DNA from 3 places in the Streptomyces sp. NPDC002817 genome. Region 2 is predicted to be linked to each of the others. Evidence: riboswitches for the same ligand, from Rfam matches in the RefSeq annotation. Region 2 holds a riboswitch; each other region holds the start of a gene.
What was found. Region 2 has a riboswitch for cyclic di-AMP ahead of ACWD3I_RS30240 (M23 family metallopeptidase). Riboswitches for the same ligand answer to the same signal wherever they lie in the genome.
Positions count from the first base shown of each region.

Region 1: another riboswitch for cyclic di-AMP. It lies ahead of ACWD3I_RS12995 (C40 family peptidase); the one in region 2 lies ahead of ACWD3I_RS30240 (M23 family metallopeptidase).
Region 3: another riboswitch for cyclic di-AMP. It lies ahead of ACWD3I_RS05965 (M23 family metallopeptidase); the one in region 2 lies ahead of ACWD3I_RS30240 (M23 family metallopeptidase).

Region 1 is NZ_JBSFUY010000005.1:340,484-344,333, forward strand. Features, by position in the region: gene pcrA (DNA helicase PcrA) at 1-910, opposite strand, end outside; cyclic di-AMP (ydaO/yuaA leader) riboswitch at 1,350-1,517, shown strand; gene ACWD3I_RS12995 (C40 family peptidase) at 1,526-2,680, shown strand; gene ACWD3I_RS13000 (hypothetical protein) at 2,701-3,072, opposite strand; gene ACWD3I_RS13005 (tellurite resistance/C4-dicarboxylate transporter family protein) at 3,571-3,850, shown strand, end outside.
Region 2 is NZ_JBSFUY010000019.1:75,739-79,588, reverse strand. Features, by position in the region: gene ACWD3I_RS30245 (alpha-galactosidase) at 1-1,776, shown strand, start outside; cyclic di-AMP (ydaO/yuaA leader) riboswitch at 2,093-2,252, shown strand; gene ACWD3I_RS30240 (M23 family metallopeptidase) at 2,255-3,196, shown strand; gene ACWD3I_RS30235 (RIFT barrel domain-containing protein) at 3,396-3,845, shown strand; gene ACWD3I_RS30230 (GDSL-type esterase/lipase family protein) at 3,842-3,850, shown strand, end outside.
Region 3 is NZ_JBSFUY010000003.1:8,696-12,545, forward strand. Features, by position in the region: gene ACWD3I_RS05960 (aldo/keto reductase) at 1-690, opposite strand, end outside; gene ACWD3I_RS05965 (M23 family metallopeptidase) at 847-1,899, opposite strand; cyclic di-AMP (ydaO/yuaA leader) riboswitch at 1,911-2,068, opposite strand; gene ACWD3I_RS05970 (PP2C family protein-serine/threonine phosphatase) at 2,313-3,398, opposite strand; tRNA gene ACWD3I_RS05975 (tRNA-Met) at 3,506-3,579, opposite strand; gene ACWD3I_RS05980 (alginate lyase family protein) at 3,655-3,850, opposite strand, start outside.

The DNA.
Region 1 (3,850 bases), on a different contig from region 2:
CGTTCGTCCCCACCAGCTCGCGGACCAGCGCGTACTGGGCGTGGTTGGTGTCCTGGTACTCGTCGACGAGGACATGCCGGAAGCGGCGGTGGTAGTGCTCGGCGACGTCCGGGAAGGCGCGCAGCAGATTGACCGTGGTCATGATCAGGTCGTCGAAGTCGAGCGCGTTGGCTTCCCGCAACCGCGACTGGTACATCGCGTAGGCCTGGGCGAGGGTCTTCTCGAAGCCGTCGGTGGCCTGGGCGGCGAAGTCCTCCTCGTCGATCAGCTCGTTCTTGAGGTTGCTGATCTTGGCGCTGAAGGACTTGGGCGGGAAGCGCTTGGGGTCGAGGTCGAGGTCACGGCAGACCAGGGCCATCAGACGCTTGGAGTCGGCCGCGTCGTAGATCGAGAACGACGACGTGAAGCCGAGCCTCTTGGATTCCCTCCGCAGGATCCGCACGCACGCGCTGTGGAACGTCATCACCCACATCGCGTTCGCGCGCGGGCCGACGAGCTGCTCGACGCGCTCCTTCATCTCGCCCGCGGCCTTGTTGGTGAAGGTGATCGCGAGGATCTGGCCCGGGTGGACGTTCCGCTCGGCCAGCAGGTAGGCGATGCGGTGGGTGAGCACCCGCGTCTTACCGGAGCCGGCGCCGGCCACGATGAGCAGCGGGGTGTCGGAGTGGACGACGGCCGCGCGCTGGTTCTCGTTGAGCCCGTCGATGAGCGCGGCCGCGTCCAGGACCGGGCGCGGGGCGCCGTCGCGGTAGTACGCGTCCCGGTCAGGCGGCACGTCGAACCGGCCGCCGAACAGGTCGTCCGGAACGGGTTCCGGTACGTGCTCGTCCTCGGGCGGCGGGGGCTCCTCCTCGCGGCCCTTAGGGGCTTGGAGGTCCGCCAGGAAACTGTCGTCAAAGAGGCTGCTCATCGCTCTCCGAGTCTAGGGCTCCCCACTGACACCCCGCCGCCGCCCTGAGAACATGGGCTCTTTTCAGCGGTCGCCGCGGAGGCCGCTCCAGAGTCCGAGCGCCTCCCGGACCTGGCCACCAGGAGCCTTCTCGCTCCTCGTCATCGATGCGTCACGATCCGTGACCGGCCATGCGGGCGCGCGCCTTCCCGCCGTACGGGTCGACGGCCACGGCCGAGCCACCCGCCGGCGCGTCCGGAAGCGGGCGGACGTCGCCACTCCGCCCAAAATGCCCACAAGCCGGTGCAGATCGTTCCGTATTCACCATCGTGAGCAACGTCCTGACCTAAGGTCACGAAAATGTATCGGGCCTATCGGACATCAACCTTCACAGGGGCCACACCCGTTGGCTACCGTGCCGGAAGGCCGTACGACCCCCACCGGCGAACGTCGCCGGGCCGCGCGGCCTCCGCCGAATCCGGAGCGCCGCCGCGCACCCGGAACCGGGGACCCACCGAACTTGGGGTGAATCGGCCAACTCCCGTACCGGGAACGGCCGTAGGGCAACCCTTCCGAACCACCCGCCCGAACCCGACAGCTAACTCGGTAGGCGGAGCATGGAAGGAGTCGCCGACCTTGGCGTCGCACCGCAAGTCGCCTCCCCCGGGTACGCGCGTAGCCGGCATACGCACACCCGCTCTCGCCACGGCCGCCCTCACCTCCGTGGCCCTGCTCTCCCAGACGGCCACCGCCGCGCCGTCGACCGATGACAAGCCGAGCATCGAGGAAGTCGAGAAGAAGGTCGACGACCTCTACCGCCAAGCGGAGTCGGCGACCGAGAAGTACAACTCGGCCAAGGAGAAGACCTCCAAGCAGCGCAAGGAGGTCGACACCCTCCTCGACGACGTCGCCCAGCGCACCCAGAAGCTCAACGAGGCCCGCGAGGAGCTCGGCACCTTCGCCGCGGCCCAGTACCGCACCGGCGCCTCCGCGCCCGACACCGCGACCTTCCTGCTCGCGGACTCCCCGCAGGACTACTTCGACCAGACACAGCTGATGGGCCGGATGACGTCCCGTCAGAAGGACGCGGTCGACGACTACGTCACCGAGCAGTCCGCGACGATGAAGAAGCGCCAGGAGGCCACCGACAGCCTCGAGACGCTCTCCGATTCGCAGAGCGACCTGAAGACCGCCAAGGCGACCGTCCAGCGGAAGCTGTCCGACGCGCGCGAGCTGCTGTCGCAGCTGACCGCCGAGGAGAAGGCGCGCCTCGCGGCGATCGAGAAGAAGAAGCAGGAGGAGGCCGCCCGCAAGGCCGCCGAGCTGGCGAAGCAGCAGGCGGCCGAGCAGAAGGCCGCGGAGGAAGCGGCCGCGGCCGAGGAGTCGGCGAGCAGCTCGTCGTCGTCCTCGGAGGCCTCGGACTCCTCGTACGCCACGAAGGCCGAGAAGGCCCTCGCCTTCGCCCGCTCACAGGTCGGCAAGCCGTACGTCTGGGGCGCCACCGGCCCCGACTCCTACGACTGCTCCGGCCTCACCCAGGCCGCCTGGAACGCCGCCGGCATCACCCTCCCCCGCACCACCTACGACCAGGTGAACGCGGGCACCACGGTCACCCTCGCCAACGCCAGGCCCGGCGACCTCGTCTTCTTCTACGACGATGTCACCCACGTCGGCATCTACATCGGCAACGGCAAGATGATCCACGCGCCGAAGCCGGGGGCGTACGTGCGCGAGGAGTCCATCTTCTACGACGGTGAGTCGGCGATCCACAGCGTGGTACGGCCGGCCTGACGTGCGGCAGGGCCCTGGCGTCAGTGACCTCCCCGGTTCTCGACGCAGGGCCCCTCGCCGGGCTGGGGCTCGGCGTAGACGCCGTGCACCTCTCCGGTCAGCTCGTCCTTCGTCACCCGTCCGGAGACGCACACGACGCCCGTGTAGACGGCGTAGTACCCGTTCCCGACGGAGACCCCGTGCTTCTCACCGCACCCGACACGCTCCAGCGCCGCCTCGACCCGCTCGTCACCGAAGACACCGAACTCCCCCGACCCGCCCTCCTTCCGGACCTTCGCCAGCTCCGCGAGGATCAGCTCGGCCGACGCCTGCCCACTGGCCTGCTGCTCCGCGCTCAAGGACGCCCGCATGCGGTACGCGTGGTTGTCGGCGTAGTTGGGGGGAGCGTCCACGGGTCCGTCCTGCTGTCCTCCGGCCGTGTTCGAGGCGGAAGGTGAGGGGGAGGAAGGCAGGGCGGTGGGCGTCGCTGTGGACTGCGCGCACTTCGGCGGGGGCGGATAGGAGTAGGTCGGAGTGGCCGACCGCGCGGCGCCGGCTCCATTGGCCTCCCCACCTTTTTGACTTCCGCATGCGGTGAGACCGACCGCCGCGAGGGCGGCGCCGACGAGGGCGACTGATCGTCTGAGGGACATGGCGAGAGTCTGGCGCCCCGGACGGTCGGTTGTCATGAGCGGAACTACTCAGACGACCGGCAGATCTGTCCCGGCATCGGGCGGTGAACGCCCAGGCGGGCGGGGTCCGACATGATCCGGCGTGGGACGCGTCCGCCCATCACTCAAGGCACCGGCCGCCGGGCCGCACGCCCTCCCGTGCCTGCGCCCGCGCGTATTTGCCCGCGCCCGCTCGCGCGCCCCGCCCTCGAGCCGGGCCGCGCTCCTTAGCATCGCCCCATGTCCGGCGCCTCTTCCCACTCCCCTCAGTCCCCCCTCCGCGCCTGGTGGGCCCAGCGGCCGCCCGCCGCCGGGGCTGCCGTGATGGCCACCGGCATCGTGTCCGTCGGTCTGCATCTGACGGGGCACGAGACCCTGTCGCGGATCGCCCTCGCCCTGGCCGGCTTCGCATGGGTCGCGCTGGCCGCCGACTTCGCCGCACGGCTGCTGTGGGACCGGGCGAGGTGGGTGGCGGAGGCCGAGACACCGGGCGCGCTCACCGCCGTAGCGGCCACGGCCG
Region 2 (3,850 bases):
ACGGAGGGCGACGAACTGCGGCTCCGGTTCCGCGACGGCGGGCTGGCGATCACGCTGCACTACCGGATGCGCGGCGATGTGGTGGAGCGCTGGGTGACCCTGGACAACCAGGGGCCCGGGACCGTGGAGCTCCTGCGCGCCGACTCCGCCACCTGGACCCTGCCCGACCGCGAGGACTGGCAGCTGTCCCATCTGCACGGCCGCTGGGCCGCCGAGTCCCGGCTGACCGGCGCGCCGCTCACCTACGGCGAGAAGGTCATCGGCAGCCGCCGCGGGCACACCGGGCACCAGTACCTGCCGTGGGTGGCGCTGGACACGGACGCCACCGAGGAGCGCGGCGAGGTCTACGGCTGCGCCCTCGGCTGGTCGGGCTCCTGGCGCATCGCCGTGGCCCAACTCTCCGACGCGCGCGTGCAGATCACCGGCGGGGTCGGACACGACGAGTCGGGCCTGCTGCGGCTGGCGACGGGGGAGTCCTTCACGACGCCCGTCTTCGCCGGCCTGTGGAGCGACGGCGGCTTCGGCGGGGCGAGCCGGGCCTGGCACGCGTACCAGCGGGCGTACGTCATCCCGGACGCCGACCGGGACCGGCCCGTGCTGTTCAACTCCTGGGAGGCCACCGAGTTCGACATCTCCGAGGAGCAGCAGGGCACCCTCGCCCGGCGGGCCGCGGCGATCGGCGTCGAGCTGTTCGTGGTCGACGACGGCTGGTTCGGCACCCGCACCAGCGACCGCGCCGGCCTCGGCGACTGGACGCCCAACCACGACCGCTTCCCGGGCGGCCTGAAGCCCCTCGCCGACTACGTGCACGCACTCGGCATGCAGTTCGGCATCTGGGTCGAGCCCGAGATGGTCAACCCGGACAGCGAGCTGTACCGGGCGCACCCGGACTGGGTTCAGCACCAAGCAGGACGAAAGCGGACGGAATTCCGCAATCAGCTCGTACTGAACCTCGCGCGCGAGGACGTCCAGGAGTACCTCTGGGGTCACCTCGACGCGCTTCTGACCAGCGCCCCGATCGACTATGTGAAGTGGGACTTCAACCGCAGTTTCACCGACGCGGGCTGGCCGGGCGAGCCCTACCCGCAGCGGCTCTGGATCGACCATGTGCACGCCTACTACGCCTTGTTGGACCGGCTGCGGGCCGCCCATCCGGGGGTCGCGTTCGAGTCCTGCTCGGGCGGAGGCGGCCGTATCGACCTCGGTGTCATGGGCCGCACGGACCAGGTGTGGACCTCCGACAACACCGACCCGCTCGACCGGCTCGCCATCCAGCACGGCTTCGGTCAGATCCACCCCGCGCGCGTGATGGCCGCCTGGGTGACCGACAGTCCGAACGCCATGCTCAACGGCCGGGTCAGCTCGCTGCGCTTCCGGTTCGTCAGCGCGATGGCCGGAGTGCTCGGTGTCGGCGGCGACCTCACGCAGTGGAGCGAGGAGGAGCTCGCCGAGGCCCGTGAGTGGGTGGAGCTCTACAAGGAGATCCGGCCCGTGGTGCAGCGCGGTGACCTCCACCGGCTGCGACCGCCGCGGGGCGGGCTCAGTGCCGTCCAGTACGTTCTCGGGGACGAGACCGTCGTGCTCGCCTGGCTCCAGGCGCAGAGCTACGGCGAGCCGGTGCCGGCGCTGCGGCTGCGCGGGCTCGACCCGACAGCGTCGTACGAATGCCTCGAAACGGGCGAAGTTCGCAGGGGTGCCGTATTGCTGCATCACGGACTTCGCGTCGGATTGCGCGGCGACCTGGATGCGGCAGTTCTCCGGCTGCGTCGCATCTGAGCCGTCTGTCCGAATTGGCGCCTTCCTTATCCTTCATTCCAACTCGCTCTGGAATAAGGGAAGCTGTGAATGTGCCACGTGAGGAGCGTCATACCCGTGACCGTGCGTCGCCCGTCATGTTCACGTAATTCCCGTTCTTTTCCAGGGGTTTTGCATGGCGGGAGGCGTGCGTAATGCACGCAGGGTGACCGGTAATTCTCACAGCGGATCAAGAGGAACGCATTCACGTGGAACCTCTCACTTGTCCCTTTGCGTCTTGCTCGCTTACGTTCGCCATCAATCCGGACGGACGCCCAATCCTGCCGCCGCCCGGGGACCGCACAACTCACCCGTGAACGGCAGGAGCGGGGGACCCACAGGTACAACCGCCTGTTCCGGTCTCCGGAACGGCTAGGGGTTAAGTCGCACTTCGGTGCGGCCGGGCATCTCCAGCCCGAACCCGACAGCTCACCTCGCAGGCGCCGGAGAGGAATTCGCCATGCCCGCGAAGGGTAAGCACCGCCGTCCGAAGGCCCAGCGCCTCACTCGCTCGATCGCCGTCGCCGGCACCGGTGGGGCCGCACTCGCCCTCCCGCTGATGGGTGCCGCAGGCGCCCACGCGGCCACCCCGCAGTCCGTTTCGGAAAAGGCCGTCCAGTCCCTTCCGGTCGCCGAGAAGACGGCCGCCGAGAAGAAGACCGCGGAGAAGAAGAGCGCCGCGAACACCGCGACCGTGCGCACCTATTCGGTGCGGTCCGGTGACTACCTCTCGAAGATCGCCGACGAGCAGAACGTCAGCGGTGGCTGGCAGAAGCTCTACTCGGACAACCGCGAGGCCGTCGGTTCCGACCCGGCGCTGATCCACCCCGGTCTGAAGCTCACCATCGGCAAGAAGGCCGCGGCGAGCACGGAGAAGTCCGCGGGGACGCAGAAGTCGGCGGAGACGCAGAAGTCCTCTTCCTCCGAGTCCTCCTCGTCGAACTCGACGACCGCGACGCAGAGCAGCGAGACGGCCGGCACCAGCAGCTCCAGCGGCTTCACCCTCCCCGTGGCCGGCGCCACCGTCGGTACCCCGTACCGGATGTCCGGCAGCATGTGGTCCAGCGGCTATCACACGGGCGTCGACTTCGTCGTCCCGACCGGTACCTCGCTCAAGGCCGTGGGTGCGGGCACGGTCGTCTCCGCCGGGTGGGGCGGCGCGTACGGCAACCAGGTCGTCATCAAGCTCGCCGACGGCTACTACGCCCAGTACGCCCACCTCTCCTCGCTCTCGGTCTCGTCCGGCCAGACCGTCACCGAGGGCCAGCAGGTCGGTCTCTCCGGCGCGACCGGCAACGTGACCGGCCCGCACCTCCACTTCGAGATCCGCACCACCCCGGACTACGGCTCGGACGTGGACCCGCTCGCCTACCTCCGTGCGAAGGGCGTCTCCGTCAGCTGACGCCCTCCCCTTGTGCCACCGAAGGCCGGATCCCGATCCCCGGGTCCGGCCTTCGGTGTTCGCTCTTGCGGTTTCATGATCACTTTATTGCGTTCTTGTGGCACGGCTGTCCAAAGCGTCGACAGCGAGGGGAAGGTGGGGACACAGTGATCTCCGTAGCGATGCAAGCGCTTTCTATCCGCATCATCCGGAGGTCCCCGTGCCCGGCGTCGACCGACGCACCGTCATCAAGGGCGCCGCAGCCGCGGCCGACGCGGACGACGCCGAACTCCACTGGCCGGAGGGCGCGACGCCCGACGCCCACGCCGGTACCACCTGGGGCGTGCCGTGGGCCCGCGGGGCGTACCGGCCGCAGCAGAGGTTCGGGCTGACGACCGCCGCCGCCGGCGACGACGTCCCCGTCCGGAGCCGGGTCACCGGCCACTGGCCCGACGGCTCGGTGAAGTGGACCGCGCACGCGATCGCGCCGGGCGCCCCGAAGGCCTCCGCGTACCGGCTCGCGGCGGGCAGCCCGGCGGCCCCGAGCGGAAGGTGCGCGTGGAACGCGTTCTGCACCGGCGGTGACAGCTACTTCCCGTCCAACGGCCGGAACCCGGTCACCGTCAAGACACCGGCCGTCCTGCGCGCCACCGAGGAGATCCCGTCATGAGACGT
Region 3 (3,850 bases), on a different contig from region 2:
GCCCTCCACCACCTCACCGTCGCGGTACTTGCCGGTGAGGAACCCGGAGGCCAGCGCGAAGTACGGGACGGCGGCCAGTCCGGTCCGTTCGGCCAGGTCCTGGAGCTCGCCCTCGTACGTCTCGCGCGAGACCAGGTTGTAGTGCGGCTGGAGCGCCACGTACCGGGCCAGTCCCTCGCGCTCGGAGAAGGCGAGGGACGCCTCCAGGCGCTCGGCGGAGATGTTGGACGCGGCGATGTGCCGCACCTTGCCCGCCTTCACCAGCTCGTCGAGCGCGCCGATGATCTCCTCGACCGGCACTTCCACCTTGTCGAAGTGGGTGTAGTAGAGGTCTATGTGGTCGGTGCCGAGGCGGCGCAGGGAGGCGTCCGCGGCCGCCTTGATGTTCGCGGCCGTCAGGCCCGGGAAGTCGGGGTGCTGGCTGACCTTCGTGGCGATCACGATGTCGTCGCGGTTGCCGCGCGCCTTGACCCACTTGCCGATGATGGTCTCGGACTCACCGCCGACGTTGCCGTCGATCCACGCGGAGTACGAGTCCGCCGTGTCGACGAAGTTGCCGCCCGCGGCCGCGTAGGCGTCGAGTACGGCGAAGGACTGCGTCTCGTCGGCGGTCCAGCCGAAGACGTTGCCGCCGAGGGAGAGCGGGAAGACCTCGAGGTCGGACGTGCCCAGCTTGCGAAGAGAAGTCATGTACGAGGTCAACGCCGATGCGGAGACCGCTCTTCCGGAACAGCCGCAAAGTTCCCGTAAACAAGCGGAGGCAGGCGTTCCAGAACTGGTGACACAAAAACCGGCGGCCCTGACGTCGGGGGGTGTGCGTCAGGGCCGCCGGTGGATCAAGAACCCTCAGGGGGTGAGCCCCTTGCTCCGCAGCCACGCCATCGGGTCGATCCCGGTGGACGCACCGCCCGAGTGGACCTCGAGGTGCAGATGCGCGCCCGTGACGTTGCCGGTCGCACCCACGCGCCCGATCACATCACCGGTGTTGACCTTCTGGCCGACGCTGACGCTGATCGACGACTGGTGGGCGAACCACAGCTCGGTGCCGTCGTCGAGGGTCAGGACGGTCTTGTAGCCGTACGAACCGTCCCAGCCGGCCTGCGTGATGGTGCCGCTGTGGATCGCCTTGATGAGCGTGCCCGTGGGAGCGGCGAAGTCGAGGCCCGTGTGGTACCCGGAGGACCACAGGGAGCCGGCCTGACCGAAGGTCGAGGTGATCGTGTACGAGGAGGTCGGCAGCGTGTACTGCTTCGCCAGCTCGGCGAGACGCTTTGCCTCGGCGGCCTTCTCGGCGTCCGCCTCCGCCTTCTTCTTCGCCTCGGCGGCGTCGTCCGCGGCCTTCTTCAGCGCGGCGGCCTCGGCCTTGGCGGCCTCGTCGGCGGCGGCGGTCTGGGTGGCGAGCTGCGTCTTGTTGTCGACCTGCGTCTGCTGGCTCTCGGCCTGCGCCATGATCCGGTTGCGCAGCGTCTCGCCGGCGTCGGAGACGGTGGTCTCGGCCTTGTCCGCGACGGCCGTGGTGGTGGCGGCCGTGGGGGCCGCGGCGAGGTCGCTGAGCGCGGTGGCCGAACCCTGCGGCGCCTCCTCCTCGCCCGACACGAACGGAAGGTCGGGCATCGAGATGGAGACCGGCGGCTTGCCGGTGTTGGCGCTGGCCATGCCGGCCCCGCCGACGGCGGCTATGACACCGACGCCCAGGACGGTGGAGCTGCGGGCGAATCCCCCGCTGCGCTGCTTGGCGACCCGGTGCTTGCCGCGTGCCGGTCGGATGGACTCCTCGGTGGGATTCCACTCCTCGCGCGGGCCCTCGTCGTGGTGGTAGCTGCCGTAGCCGAAGACATCGGTGGTGCTGCGCTGGCTCGGCACGTACGGGGCCTCGGGGGCAGGCCGGTTTGACGCCACGTGGGCGTGCTCCTTTCCTTCCTTCTCGCCTACCGGGTTAGCTGACGGGTTCGGAGCAGGAAGGTCTCCTACGCGCGTATACCGGCCGTGAGTTCACGGCGGCATTCGCGCGATTCACCCCAGGGTGGTGGTTCCCCGGCTCCCTTGCGGGATTAAGCGCGTGAGCACGGAGCCGTCTCTTGTGACGGCTGGGACGACCGCGCTGCGTTATCGAACGTTAATAGACCCGGACCATGGATTCCAAGCTGTTCCGCTTGATCATTAACCTTTTTCCGCTGGACGTACGGGTCCATGAGCGGTGAAAAACGGGCGAGTTGACCGCGCTCCAGTAAACTCACAGGTATTGACTGTATGTCAGTTGTTATGCGGAGGGCGCTCGCCCGATCACCCCACGTGATAAAGCCCCCCTGAGGTCACGGCCGTCGTACGGCGAGCAGCGCCATGTCGTCCGTCATGCCGCCCCCCGTGTGCCGGCGCACCTCCATGGCGAGCGCGGACAGCAGCGCCCCGGGGACTCGGAAGGCGCGTCCCGCGAGCCGCGCCGCCGGATCGTAGAACTCCCCGTACCGGTCCCGCGCCTCGGACAGCCCGTCGGTGTACAGCAACAGCGTGGCCCCGCCCGGGAAGGCCGCCTCCTCCGCGCGGTCGGGCCAGCTCCCCAGCTCGCCCATGCCCAGCGGCAACGCGGGCTCGGCGGCGGGCAGCGCCCGCACGGTGCCGTCGGGGCACAGCAGCAACGGCGGCGGATGGCCGCGGTTGAGGACCCGTACGACCCCGTCGCCGTGCGGCAGTTCGGCAAGAACGACGGTGGTGAACCCCTCGATGGCGTCGTGCCCCTCGCGCCGCCTGCCCTCGCGCGCCAGCGCCCGCTCCAGCCGCCGCGCGACCGCCTCCAGCGTCGGCTCCTGCTCGGCGGCCTCCCGGAACGCCCCGATGACGACGGCGACCGCGGCCACCGCCCCCATGCCCTTCCCGCGCACGTCCCCCACCACCAGCCGCACCCCGTACGGACTGTCCTGCACCGCGTACAGGTCCCCGCCGATGAAGGCGTCCTTCTGCGCCGCCTCGTACCGCACCGCGATGTCGAACCCGCCGATCCGGTCGTCGGGCTCGGGCAGCACCGCCCGCTGGGCGGCCTCGGCGATCTGGCGCTGGGAGGCGAGCCGCTGGTCGCCGCGGAGCACGACCCGGTTGAGGACGGCGGCCAGCACGGCGACCACCGCCACGGTGAGCGCCTCGGTGAGGGTGTCGGCGTCCAGCCGGAAGCCGAACCGCATATGGACGGCGAAGGCGGCGATCAGGGCCACCGCCCCGGTGACGACGATGCCGAGCAGCGGATAGAGGGGCGCGGCGACCAGGGGGGCGGCGGTGAAGAAGGGGATCGCGGTGAAGTCCCGAGGGGTCAGGACGTCGTAGAGGACGCCACCGACGATCAGCAGGGCGGGCAACGCCCGCAAGAGGGCGGAGATACGCCGCCCCGCCACCGCCTCCTGATCCACATGCCCAGGTTTCCCGGACCGGCACCGGGCGGCGAGCCGTGTGGCCCGACCGGGGGAAACACTCAGGGCCGGAGTCCAGTGACTGGACTCCGGCCCTGAGCCGTGAGTAGCGGGGACAGGATTTGAACCTGCGACCTCTGGGTTATGAGCCCAGCGAGCTACCGAGCTGCTCCACCCCGCGTCGGTGAAACCAGCATACGTCATCCGCGGGACGCTCAGCACCACGGTTTGTTCTCGGCGCCGCTGACCTGCGTTTTCAGCCGGCGGAGTTGCCCGCGTGGGTCAGGGTCTCCCAGGACACGAAGAGATTGTCGGTACCGGCGGGCCGGGTCTCCTCGGCGAGCTTGTGGGCGGCCGGGACGGAGACGTCGAGGCGGTTCTCCAGGTGGTTGAGGGCGACCTCCAGGTCCGGTCCCATGTTCCGGTCCACCTTCCCGCCGCACAGCCACGCG